DNA from 3 places in the Serratia sp. 25CWL12 genome. Region 3 is predicted to be linked to each of the others. Evidence: predicted binding sites of a transcription regulator. Region 3 holds the regulator's gene; each other region holds the start of a gene.
What was found. The regulator LexA, encoded in region 3, represses DNA repair genes until DNA is damaged. The targets are predictions, from matches to a motif close to TNCTGTATGTACATACAGNA.
Positions count from the first base shown of each region.

Region 1: ACX9GV_RS11010 (DNA translocase FtsK 4TM domain-containing protein) is a predicted target of LexA. The motif match lies at 2,046-2,065, and genes of this name have one in related genera.
Region 2: ACX9GV_RS07740 (metal-dependent hydrolase) is a predicted target of LexA. The motif match lies at 1,587-1,606, and genes of this name have one in related genera.

Region 1 is NZ_CM147698.1:2,586,151-2,590,333, forward strand. It holds gene ACX9GV_RS11010 (DNA translocase FtsK 4TM domain-containing protein) at 1-1,980, opposite strand, end outside; gene lrp (leucine-responsive transcriptional regulator Lrp) at 2,101-2,595, opposite strand; gene ACX9GV_RS11020 (hypothetical protein) at 2,809-3,123, shown strand; gene trxB (thioredoxin-disulfide reductase) at 3,197-4,174, shown strand.
Region 2 is NZ_CM147698.1:1,792,256-1,796,438, forward strand. It holds gene ACX9GV_RS07735 (L-cystine transporter) at 1-646, opposite strand, end outside; gene ACX9GV_RS07740 (metal-dependent hydrolase) at 1,017-1,565, opposite strand; gene hxpB (hexitol phosphatase HxpB) at 1,778-2,443, opposite strand; gene ACX9GV_RS07750 (YniB family protein) at 2,770-3,330, shown strand; gene ACX9GV_RS07755 (fructosamine kinase family protein) at 3,399-4,183, opposite strand, start outside.
Region 3 is NZ_CM147698.1:49,006-53,188, reverse strand. It holds gene dinF (MATE family efflux transporter DinF) at 1-822, opposite strand, end outside; gene lexA (transcriptional repressor LexA) at 931-1,539, opposite strand; gene ACX9GV_RS00205 (diacylglycerol kinase) at 1,668-2,036, opposite strand; gene plsB (glycerol-3-phosphate 1-O-acyltransferase PlsB) at 2,139-4,183, shown strand, end outside.

The DNA.
Region 1 (4,183 bases), 2.0 Mb from region 3:
GCTATCCATCGCCGGTGCAACTTCTGTTTGTGGTGATTGAGGTTGCGGTGCTGGCACTCGCGGCGCTGAAACCGGTGTGCTCGAATAGGCTGGCACTGCAGATTCATATTGACCAAAAGGCACATCATCTTCTTGCTCGCTTTGCAGCTCAATACGATCTTCAAGCTGAGGCGATAAGTTGAATAACGGTTCTTTTGGGCCATCATCAAACTGATCGGTGGTTGGCGTAATGCCAAAACCGCGTTGAGAGAAAGAAGCAGGTGGAGAAAGCTCTACAGGTTCAGATTCCCGGTACTCTTCACCATAGCGAGCCTGCTGTTGTGCAGCAAATGCCTGGGCTAGTGCAGCCTGGTTCTGTGCCTCTTCATCCGCTTGTTGGTCTGGCTGATACCCTTCGCCATAGCGTTGGCTCTGCTGCTCGGCAAAAGCCTGACCTAATAAGGCTTCCTGCTGAGCATCATCCTGGGGTTGCTGCTGCAAAAAGTCGTCCACACGCTGTGCTTGTTGCTGTTGTTGCTGTTGTTGCTTTTGTTGCTGTTGTTGCTGTTGCTCAGCCATGCGCTGAGAAGGCAGTTTGATACCATAAGAAGCCAACTCACGCCGGGTTGGGATCCGTACCCGATTTGGCCGGGGCAGTTCAGGGCCAATACCCTGCTTAATCTGCGAACTGGCGTCATTAGTTGCGGTGAATGCGGGTGTAAACAGGTTATTCACCGCCCCCAACGCCGCACTGCCAGCCGGGTCAAGCACACCATCGCTATCACGTTGAGCTGCAGTAAAATCAAGTGGTGAAAGTTCTGCTTGTGCCGTATCCGTTATCTGCCAGTTACCCATCCGGGGATCGTTTTCTATTTCCAGATAAGAGGTTGCCGAATGGCTTGTATTAGACTCAACAGCCTTATCGGTAGGGATTTCGAATGAATACAACGGCGGCACATCAGCCTCTGCAGCCAGCCCTAGGGGCAGAGAATTGTCTGCGGCAGACGCTTCAGGCGCCATGATACCTGCTGGTGGTATCGCGGCGTCAGGCAGGGTAGAGCGCAGCATACCCGCAGGTTCGAACTCAGCAGTCGGATAGTCATCGCTGCTGGCTCGTAAGCCACTCAATAAGGGGTCAGCAACATCCTCCGCTACTTCTTCTGCTACTTCTTGGGCCATTTCCGCCACGGAAGGAGCAGAAAACAGCACATCGCCATCATCAGCAATTGCATCAGCAGAGACCGCGGTCATAGGCTCCTGAGTCGTTAGCTCAGGCCGATCTTCAAACACGCGGACATCATTACCATCGCGGTATTCAATACCATTGCGGGGTTCAATATCTTCATCTAGCTCAAGATCATCATCGTGGTAATGTTCTTCACGACGGGAACGATTGGTCATAAAGGTGGCAGCACTCAACACTACCCAGCCGATTTTCTCAGCAATCGTCAGCCATGACCAACCGGTGAACAAGGTTAAACCCGCAGCCCAAACACAAAGTAACGCCAACGTTGCACCAATGCCATTGAACCAAGGCAACATGGCATTACTCAGTAAGCTGCCAATTACCCCGCCGGAAGCAAAATAATAGAGGTCATCAACATTCAGTGCCGCCAGACCACAAGAGGTCAGTACCAGCGCTAAAGTGCCGATCAGGCGCAATGCCAACGCAAAATAGTCAATATAATCGCCATCCTCAGTTTGGCGATAACTCACCCAGCAAAGAATCAGCATGATCGGGGGGATCGCGTAGGCAAGTACGCCAAAAGTGAAGAACAAGGTATCGGCCAACCAGGCACCAACACTGCCCCCCAAATTGTGGATAGGCTCATGCCATGCGGTTTGTGACCAACTAGGATCAGATGGATTGAAACTGAGCAGGGCAACCATCAGGTAGATGGCGCAAACAGCCACCACCAGCAGCATAGCTTCGAGCAAACGCCGCCCACTGCTGAGTTTTTTTAGAGTAACGTCTTTATCTTCTGTGTATTCCTGGCTCAAGAAAGGCTCTCCAGGTTCCTGTTAGCTGACAGCGTAACAACGCCGAGAAGTTTTCTCGGCGCTAAAACTGTATGAATAAACAGGAGTATAGCGAATTTAATCAGGTTTTGCACCTGCGTGTTACCGTGTTTTGATAACCAGACGATTGGTTTGCTTAACTTCTTCCATAACCACATAAGTGCGGGTGTCATTAACCCCTGGTAAACGCAATAGCGTTTCACCCAGCAACCGACGGTATGCTGACATATCCGGTACACGGGTTTTCAACAGATAGTCGAAATCACCTGAAACCAAGTGACACTCCTGGATCTCTTCCAATTTCTGCACCGCAGCATTGAACTGTTCAAACACATCTGGCGCACCTCGGTTCAAGGTGATTTCCACGAAAACCAGTAAGGAAGCATCCAGATAATGGGGGTTAAGCAATGCGGTATAACCATTGATAAAGCCCTGACGCTCAAGACGGCGCACACGCTCTAAACAAGGTGTTGGGGATAAACCGACACGTTTCGAAAGCTCGACGTTAGAAATCCGCCCATCTTTTTGTAGCTCATTAAGAATGTTGCGGTCGATGCGGTCCAGGTCTTTACCTGGTCGTTTTTTATTCTCTGCCATTATTGTTGTCTCTCTTATGTTCTTCCCTGCACTTACACCCTAAGCCAAAACAATGTACCAAGGCAGGGTTTGTTCCAAGCGAAGACTCGATGCCAGTGGTAAGCGTCCCCCTCCTTGGTTAATCAGGAGAGTTCGTTCTTGATACCCATTCTCATTCAAACAGCGGGGGTTTGGCTATACTTAGTCACCCTAAGGCAATAATAAGCGACGCTGATGCGGATTTACCCGTCTGCCACCTGGCTGCAATTTGAATCAGTCTGGATGTTAATACTAAAATTCGCTGTCAGTCCGGAAAAAATTTCTCCTTCCTCTGATGTTTTCGCAAATGCACAGCCGATTGTCAAAGTAAAAGAACTAAAATCAGTAGAACGTGCCACTTGCCTGATGGAAATTCATCCCCAACAGAAGCGGAAAAGCCACGTGGATAGCCCTATTCTGCAATCCGTCGCTATTTTGCCCGATTCATTTCGCATCAAAGATACCGACTCATTTTTTGCCATTCAACAAATCATTAACAACGCGCCTTAACACTTTTTTTACGCGGGCATTTTCCCTACAATCAGCATCATTATCTGCCATTGTGCAAAAAGAGGTTATTGAAATGGGCAACGCTAAACACAGCAAGTTATTGATCCTAGGCTCCGGCCCTGCGGGCTATACCGCCGCAGTTTATGCCGCACGCGCCAACCTGAACCCCGTGTTGATCACCGGTATGGAGCAAGGTGGCCAATTGACCACCACCACCGAAGTGGAGAATTGGCCGGGGGATGCTGAAGGGCTGACCGGCCCAGCCCTAATGGAACGTATGCGTGAACATGCGGCAAAGTTCGATACCAACATTATTTTCGACCATATCACCCGTGTCGAATTGCAAAAAGCGCCTTTTCGCCTATTTGGTGACGACGATAATGAGTACACCTGCGATGCCCTGATTATCGCCACCGGCGCATCAGCACGTTATTTAGGGCTACCGTCAGAGCAGCAGTTCAAGGGGAAAGGCGTTTCCGCCTGTGCGACCTGTGATGGTTTTTTCTATCGTAACCAGAAAGTCGCGGTAGTTGGCGGTGGCAATACTGCCGTAGAAGAGGCACTCTACCTGTCTAACATTGCTGCAGAGGTGCACCTGATCCATCGTCGTGACAGTTTCCGCAGTGAAAAGATCCTCATCAATCGCCTGATGGAAAAAGTAAAGAACGGCAACATTATTCTACACACCAACAGCACATTGGATGAAGTGCTGGGTGATCAGATGGGGGTGACAGGTGTTCGCCTGCGCAGTACTCAAGCTGAGGATAAAACCGAAGAACTGGCGGTGGCAGGTGTGTTTATCGCGATTGGCCATAGCCCAAATACGGCCATCTTTGGTGACCAGCTTGAGCTGGAAAATGGTTATATCAAAGTGCAATCCGGTATTCACGGCAACGCAACACAAACCTCTATTCCCGGGATATTTGCCGCTGGTGATGTTATGGATCACATCTATCGTCAGGCAATTACCTCTGCTGGGACTGGCTGTATGGCCGCACTGGATGCCGAACGCTATCTTGACAGCCTTGCGACGCAACAAACAGGTCAGTAAGCATGTTAT
Region 2 (4,183 bases), 1.7 Mb from region 3:
GAACACTAACCCCCTTGGGATTATCATCTTTAAGCAACTGTAGTGATGCTATGCCCAAGAAGGCGGCGAAAATAACCACACTGATGATGGATGTAGGGTTGGCTCCCGTCAGGTCAGCAAACGGATTTTTCGGTATAAATGACAAAATCAACTGTGGGACGCTAAGATCAGCCACTTTGCCGGCATAGTTGGTTTCGATAGCGGACAAACGTGCCGTTTCCTGGGCACCTTGCACCAAACCTGATGCCGTCAAACCAAACAGATTGGTGATGAACACACCCACCAATGCGGCAATCAAGGTGGTGAACAATAGGGTACCAATTGTCAGTAAACTGATGGTGCCTAAAGCAGCGGCATTATGCAGTTTTGCCACTGCACTGAGAATAGAAACGAAAACCAATGGCATGATGATCATTTGCAGCAATTGCACATAACCATTACCAACGATGTTAAACCAACTGATAGACTCTTTCAGCAGCGGATTATCTGAGCCGTAAACCAGTTGCAGCCCTAACCCAAAAACGACCCCAAGTACCAGGCCAGCCAACACTTTTTTAGCCAGACTCCATTGCTTATGGCGGGATTGTGCCAACAGCAATAGAAGGGCGGCAAAAACCATCACGTTTATTACGAGAGGTAGGTTCATCCCCATTATTTCTCCAATTATCTTTTTTGGTTGTAAAAGTGGTTACGCACAGACAGGCACCCCCATGCCTATTCAAGTTGCATGGGGCGGTTTGGTGACTCGGCCATCGTCAGGCTTTGCGCGGTTATTACCTGTGTACAATTCAACGGAACTGGCTGACAACAAGGCAAATATCGTAACAGTTTGCTAATCAACTCACTTATACCCAAGTAGAATTTGATATAACTTTTTATACAGAATCAGTGGCTTTATTGCCAGCAAAAAGGATATCTAGCCAAGTTTACCTCTGTGGTACGCCATAACCCTGTGACGCGAACCACAACGGAGCTGTACCTGCCAAGGGCAATTTCACGTTGCTCAGACCCAATGGCTATAAGCGGAAATTTTTAATTTGTTGCCAATATGACCCTATAGGCATGCTGTCATTGCCTGGCCAGTAAAGGGAAAATGCCACTAGGCACAGGCACAGAACCCGTTCTAACTGGTTGCCCTTTTGGGAATTGAGTAATGGCAGGCAGAAACGCCAGCGGCAGGGCCACAGCAAGGGGACGCCCGCCGGGGTAAGGGCATCTGCTAGCAGGTGACTAAAATAACCAATAATCATGGCATGCAATACATCGGCCGGAATGAGCCAACGACCATACACATCTAATTGTAATAACAACATACCGCCGACGATAGCCAGCAGGCTATGAGTAAAACCCCGGTGACCAAAAATGCGTGCGATAGGGATCGCAATCCAGCGCAGACGCTGACCCAATAATGACTTGGGATGATCAATATCAGGTAATAATGAAGTCAGCAGGGCGGCGGGAATGATGTGCCACCAGTCACCATGGGCAAGTGTGTCTGTTACCGCTGTTTTCTTGGCGAAAATGATACAAGCAACGGAGAAGATGAGGTGGCCTTCCGCGGTCATACTTTTACATCCTGTGCAATTTACTGTTAATTTATCCAGTATATTGATTTTCTGACTGTCAGGAAAGCGCTTTCAGTGTAACTATTTGTTAGTATTGCTCTTTCATACTTTAAGTGCATTCGGGTTTACAGCGAGTGTTGCCAGCAGTCCAACCGCATCAATGGTGATGGGCAGAGTAAGAATGGGCACTGGCACAAGCCAGTGCTAGCAGGTCAGTTAAGGTGTTCTGAGGTTAATTGTTCCAGACTTTGCAGTTGATAGTCAGCTAAGGCCCAACGGGGGTCTTGGCGATATTCTGCCGGGGGGATAACTATTGAGCGCATACGGGCTGCTTTGGTAGCAATCATGCCATTGATGGAATCTTCCAAGGTAATGCAGCATTGTGGATCACTGTTCAGACGCTCAGCGGCGATCAAATAAACTTCCGGGTGGGGTTTACTGTAAGGTAAGTATTCGGCGGAAACCAGTTGGTCAAAATAACTTTCCAGATTAAACATTTTCAACACTTGTTGCTGCATGTGCAGCGGGGAGGCAGAAGCCAGGCCAATGTTTAAATCAAGGGACCGGCAAAGCTCCAGTGATTGTTGTACCCCGGGTAACAGTGGGCGCTTTTCTTGTACCAGTTCGATGGCCCGTTCAATAATGCGCTGGGCAACTTCCTCTTGGGAAACACCTTGCCACGGCATGGCCTGATACCACATTCTGACTACTTGATCGATCCTTAACCCCAGTGTATCTGGCAAATTATGGCGATCTGACAGATCCAGACCCAATGCGCCAAAAATATCCAGTTCCGCCTGAAGCCACAATGGCTCGGAGTCGATCAGTAAACCATCCATGTCGAAGATAGCCGTTGTTATTGGTTGAAAATATGCCATTAAATATTCACTCCTACAGTGCTGGTAGATACCCATAGTTTGATGTTTTCATCACTCTACCATTTTTACTCATCGGCGGCTTGCACAGCATCAAGTGGCTGAGCAAGCCATGTGAACATCGCATATAGCCAATCTCGGTATCGCTGGATAACGACAGGTAAGAAAACGGTGGGCGAGTTTGATTAACTGCGGGTAAACTGGTAATCAAGTTTATTCAAATGTAGCCATATCCTAGGAGGGTCAATCCTCCATTGATGCAACAAGGTTGTCGTTTATCGGTGATGGGTATAGCTCAATGAATAGTTACGTCCTTATAAGGGGAACTCATGACGTATCAACAGGCCGGGCGCGTTGCCATACTTAAGCGGATTTTTGGATGGGTTATTTTTATCCCTGCGTTGGTTTCGACACTGATTTCTCTATTGAATTTTGTCTATCAGCACAGTGAAAAATCCGCAGGGCTTAATGCCGTTATGTTGGATTTTGCGCATGTTATGTTGGATATGGCACGGCTGAACTCACCATTTTTAAATGTCTTTTGGTACAACTCGCCAGTTCCTGATGCGGCTAACAGCTTGTTTGCTGGTGCAAACTTGATGTTTATCATTATCTACTTTCTGATCTTTGTCGGTCTGGCATTGCAAGCCTCGGGTGCGCGGATGTCGCGGCAGGTGAAGTTTATCCGTGAAGGTCTTGAAGATCAGATGATTTTAGAACGCGCTAAGGGAGACGAAGGGCAGACTCGGGAACAGTTAGAGGCGAAGGTCATTTTGCCGCACCATACCATTTTTTTGCAGTATTTCCCGTTGTATATTTTACCAATAATGATTGCGGTGGTGGCTTACTTTCTATTCAAGTTATTGGGGCAAATGGCAGGGGCGTCTTAATACTTTACAGGATAGGAAATCGGGCGCGGTGAGCGCCCTGATGGTTTATGGTGTTTTTGCCTGATGGTTTATGGTGTTTTTGATTTTAACAACGCTTCCACCGCTCGTTGCGCGGTAACCAGATGCTGACCACCAAACAGGTTGCAGCGGTTAAGCAGATAGTAAAGTTGATACAGGGGTTGGCGTTCAATAAAACCGGCTTCCAAAGGCCATATGCTTTGGTAGCCATCATAAATTTGCGGGGGTAATTCAGGGTAAAGCGGTAGCATCGACAAATCACACTCCCGATCACCCCAATAGCAGGCAGGGTCAAACATAATTGGCCCATCGACAGCTTGTGCACAGTTAGCTGGCCAGAGATCGCCATGTAACAGAGAAGGTTGTGGCTGATGATGTTGTAGCTGCTGGTAGACGAGGTCAATAATGATGTCGATATCACCGAAAGTGATGCCTTTCTCTGCCGCCAATTGTAACTGCCAGCCGATGCGTTGTTCAGCGAAGAACTCACCCCAACGGCGTCGCCAGGTATTGGGTTGTGGCGTGGTGGAGAGCTCGTTATCAAAGTCGAGACCAAACTGAGGCTGTTCGCTCCATTGGTGTAGACGGGCGAGTTGTTGACCTAGACAATAGGCCCCATGAGCATCGAGCATTTTTAGTGGTTGGTATTCGAGTAGTAAAAAACTGTTATTACGATCACTACCAACACCATAGACTTCGGGTACCCGCACAGTTTTACTGCGAGCCAGTAGCGTTAGCTGGTCAGCTTCTGCGCTGAATATGGGTAACATTTCACGGGTATCGCATTTTACAAACACGTCGTTATTACCAAAGCGTAGGTACCATGCCGGATGAA
Region 3 (4,183 bases):
ATTGACGGCCACCACATCACTCCCCATGCGCGCCGCAAAAATCGTTAACGAAGAGAAACACAATTGCAGCAGGAGTGAGCGCAGCATGATATCGCGGTTAAGTGCCAACAAGCGACGTAAGTTACCGCGCCAGGCATGCCGCAACATCGCTAATGAGATGCCACGTGAACATAATACCCGCCAAGCAAGCCATAACCCCAACAGCAGTGTGGCATACTCCGCCAGCACCGTTGCCGTGGCAGCCCCCGAGACACCCCAACCCAAGCCGATCACCAGCACGATATCCAACACGATATTCAGCAGATTACCCGCTATCAGCATCACCACCGGCGCACGCACATATTGAACACCGAGCAACCAGCCGAGCAATACCATATTCGCCAGTGCTGCCGGGGCACTCAGCCAGCGGATCTCCAGAAACCGTCTAGCCTGTACTAATACCGCTTGATCACCACCGACAATATGTAATGCCAGCGAGATCAGTGGGCCACGGAGTAACACTATGGTTAAGCCAATCAACAGCGCTAACAGCAACGGCTGCATAAAAGTACGCGCCAAGCGCTGTGGGTCCCCTGCCCCTAACGCCTGCGCCGTTAACCCGGTGGTACTCATGCGCAAAAATAGTAACAACATAAACAGGAAATTGGTCGCCATTGCACCAACCGCTACCCCACCAAGATAAATTGCGCTATCAAGATGGCCGATAACCGCTGTATCCACCAAACCAAGCAGAGGAACCGTGATATTGGAAAAGATCATTGGCAATGCCAGACGCCACAGTATTTTGTCAGCAGGGCTGGTGAAGGTAGCGAGTAAACGCATTGCGATCTATTCCGACGGCAGAAGTAGAGTTGTTGACATGGACAGAATATCGCCCCGCTATTGAGGCGATATACCTATTTGATTAGATAACATGACAAAAAAGAGGTGTCAGAGCCAGTCACCGTTGCGGATCACGCCCACCGCCAAGCCTTCAATCGTGAAATTCTGATGCTTCAAATCCACCACTATTGGCTGAAACTCACTGTTTTCTGGCAATAACTCAACAATATTACCCTGTTTCTTCAGGCGCTTTACTGTCACTTCATCTTCAATACGAGCCACCACCACCTGGCCGTTACGCACATCCTGAGTTTTATGCACCGCCAGCAGATCGCCATCCAGAATACCAATATCGCGCATAGACATCCCACTGACGCGCAACAGGAAATCCGCACTAGGGTGGAATAAGCTCGGGTCAACTTTATAGTGCCCTTCAATATGTTGCTGAGCCAACAAGGGTTCACCCGCCGCCACCCGGCCAACCAAAGGTAACCCTTCTTCCTCTTCCATCAGCAAGCGGATACCGCGAGAAGCCCCGGAAACCACTTCAATAACACCTTTGCGGGCCAGAGCTTTCAGGTGCTCTTCTGCCGCATTTGGTGAGCGAAACCCCAGGCGCATTGCGATCTCGGCACGTGTTGGTGGCATGCCCGTTTGTGAAATATGATCGCGAATCAGATCATAGACCTCTTGCTGTCTGGTAGTTAGTGCTTTCATTCCGCCCCCTGTTTGTTTATACAGTCATGCTGTGAGTATATACAGGTAAACCAGGATTGGGAATCAATTCATAAATAAAAATCAGGGATTAGCGAGATTGATCGCACCCCATGACATCGGTTTACTCGTCAGGCGAAGTGATCCCAGAGCACCGAGATCCAGACAAACAGCGCCAACAAAATCGTCAGAAAAACCGCGGCTGAAGCCATGTCTTTCGATCGCCCGGAAAGCTCATGATATTCAGTTCCCACCCGATCAACGATCGCTTCAATCGCACTGTTGATAATTTCAATAATCACCACCAGCACCAGGGAGCCGATCAATAAAATGCGCGCTATCGCCCCCACATCAAGCCATATCGCCAGTACGATAGCCACCACGGCCACCACCAGTTCTTGGCGGAAAGCAGCCTCATTGCGCCAGGCTGCAATTAATCCTTTATATGAATAGCCAACAGCTTTAATAATACGTGTCATGCCAGTAATTTGATTTGCCATGTTTCATCTCACAAGGTAGGTCATCGTTTCAATACCACAGACCTGTTACACGGTTTCTGGTATGCTTTCAGCGCAATTGCTAACAAGAGGCTTCAGGTCGTTATGTCAGGTTGGCGTAAAATTTATTATAACCTATTGAATTTACCACTTAAGTTTTTGGTAAAAAGTAAAATTATCCCTTCAGACCCTATTTCGGAGTTAGGGTTGGATCCGTCTAGGCCGATTTTGTATGTTTTGCCTTATAATTCCAAGGCAGATTTACTCACTCTGCGTACCCAGTGTCTGGCGCAGGATCTGCCCGACCCCCTTGAGCCACTTGAAATCGATGGCTCCGTGTTGCCCAGCCATGTGTTTATCCATGAAGGGCCACGCGTCTTTCGCTACTACACACCGAAAGAAGAGTCGGTAAAACTGTTCCATGATTATCTGGATCTTCACCGCAGTAATCCAGACCTTGATATCCAAATGTTACCGGTGTCAGTGATGTTTGGTCGCTCCCCTGGTCGTGAAGGGCAGGGTGCCCCCCACCTGCGCCTGCTAAACGGTGTGCAAAAATTCTTCGCCATACTCTGGTTGGGCCGCGATAGCTTTGTCCGCTTCTCCAACACCGTTTCTTTACGCCGTATGGCAACCGAACATGGTACAGATAAAACCATTGCACAAAAACTGGCGCGCGTGGCGCGGATGCATTTCTCTCGCCAACTCCTGGCCGCCGTTGGGCCAAGTCTGCCTGTTCGTCAGGATCTGTTCAATAAGCTGCTGGCCTCCAAGGCCATTGAGAAAGCAGTAGAAGATGAAGCTCGCAGCAAGAAGATCTCTTACGAAAAAGCGCAACAGAACGCTATTTCCTTAATGGAAGAGATCGCGGCTAATTTCTCTTATGAAGCGGTACGTCTCTCTGATCGCGTCCTGAGTTGGACCTGGAACCGCCTCTATCAGGGTATTAATGTCACCAAGGCCGAACGAGTCAGGCAATTGGCACAAGATGGTCATGAGATAGTCTATGTCCCCTGCCACCGCAGCCATATGGATTACCTCTTGCTTTCCTATGTGCTCTACCACCAAGGGCTGGTTCCCCCGCATATCGCCGCAGGGATTAACCTCAATTTCTGGCCTGCCGGGCCGATTTTCCGCCGTTTGGGGGCATTCTTTATCCGTCGTACCTTTAAAGGTAACAAACTTTATTCTACGGTTTTCCGTGAATACCTTGGTGAACTATTCACCCGAGGCTATTCGGTAGAATATTTTGTTGAGGGTGGGCGTTCTCGTACTGGCCGGTTACTGGAGCCGAAAACCGGCACTTTATCCATGACAATTCAAGCCATGTTACGGGGGGGTACCCGCCCGATTACCCTGGTCCCGGTTTATATCGGTTATGAGCATGTGATGGAGGTGGGTACCTACGCCAAAGAACTGCGTGGTGCCACCAAAGAAAAAGAGGGCCTGCTGCAGATGCTTCGTGGGCTGCGTAAGTTACGCAATCTAGGCCAAGGGTATGTAAACTTTGGCGAACCCATTCCATTGACCTCCTATCTCAATCAACAGGCGCCTCAATGGCGTGAATCCATCGATCCGATAGAATCGCAGCGCCCAGTCTGGCTGACGCCGGTGGTAAACGGTCTGGCTAGCGAAATTATGGTAAGGATCAACAATGCCGCTGCGGCCAACGCCATGAACCTGTGTTGCACAGCGTTACTGGCTTCTCGCCAACGTTCGTTAGCCCGTGAACAGTTGCTTGAACAGTTGGAATGCTATCTGCAATTGATGCGTAACGCGCCTTATGCGCCCGATGCCACCGCCCCTGCTCAAACTCCTGAGCAACTGCTGGACCACGCTTTAAGCATGAGTAAGTTTGAAGTAGAGCAGGACAATATTGGCGACATTATTATTCTGCCGCGTGAGCAAGCGGTGCTGATGACCTACTACCGCAATAACATTCATCATATGTTAGTGCTGCCTTCCCTGATTGCGACTATTGTGATGCATCACCGTCAAGTATCGCGCGTTGAGCTGTTACGCCAGGTGAGTCTGATCTACCCGATGTTAAAGGCGGAACTGTTCCTGCGTTACGACAAAGATCAACTGTCAGAGGTACTGCAACCACTGATTGATGAGTTGACGCGTCAGCAATTGATTTGTGATAAAGG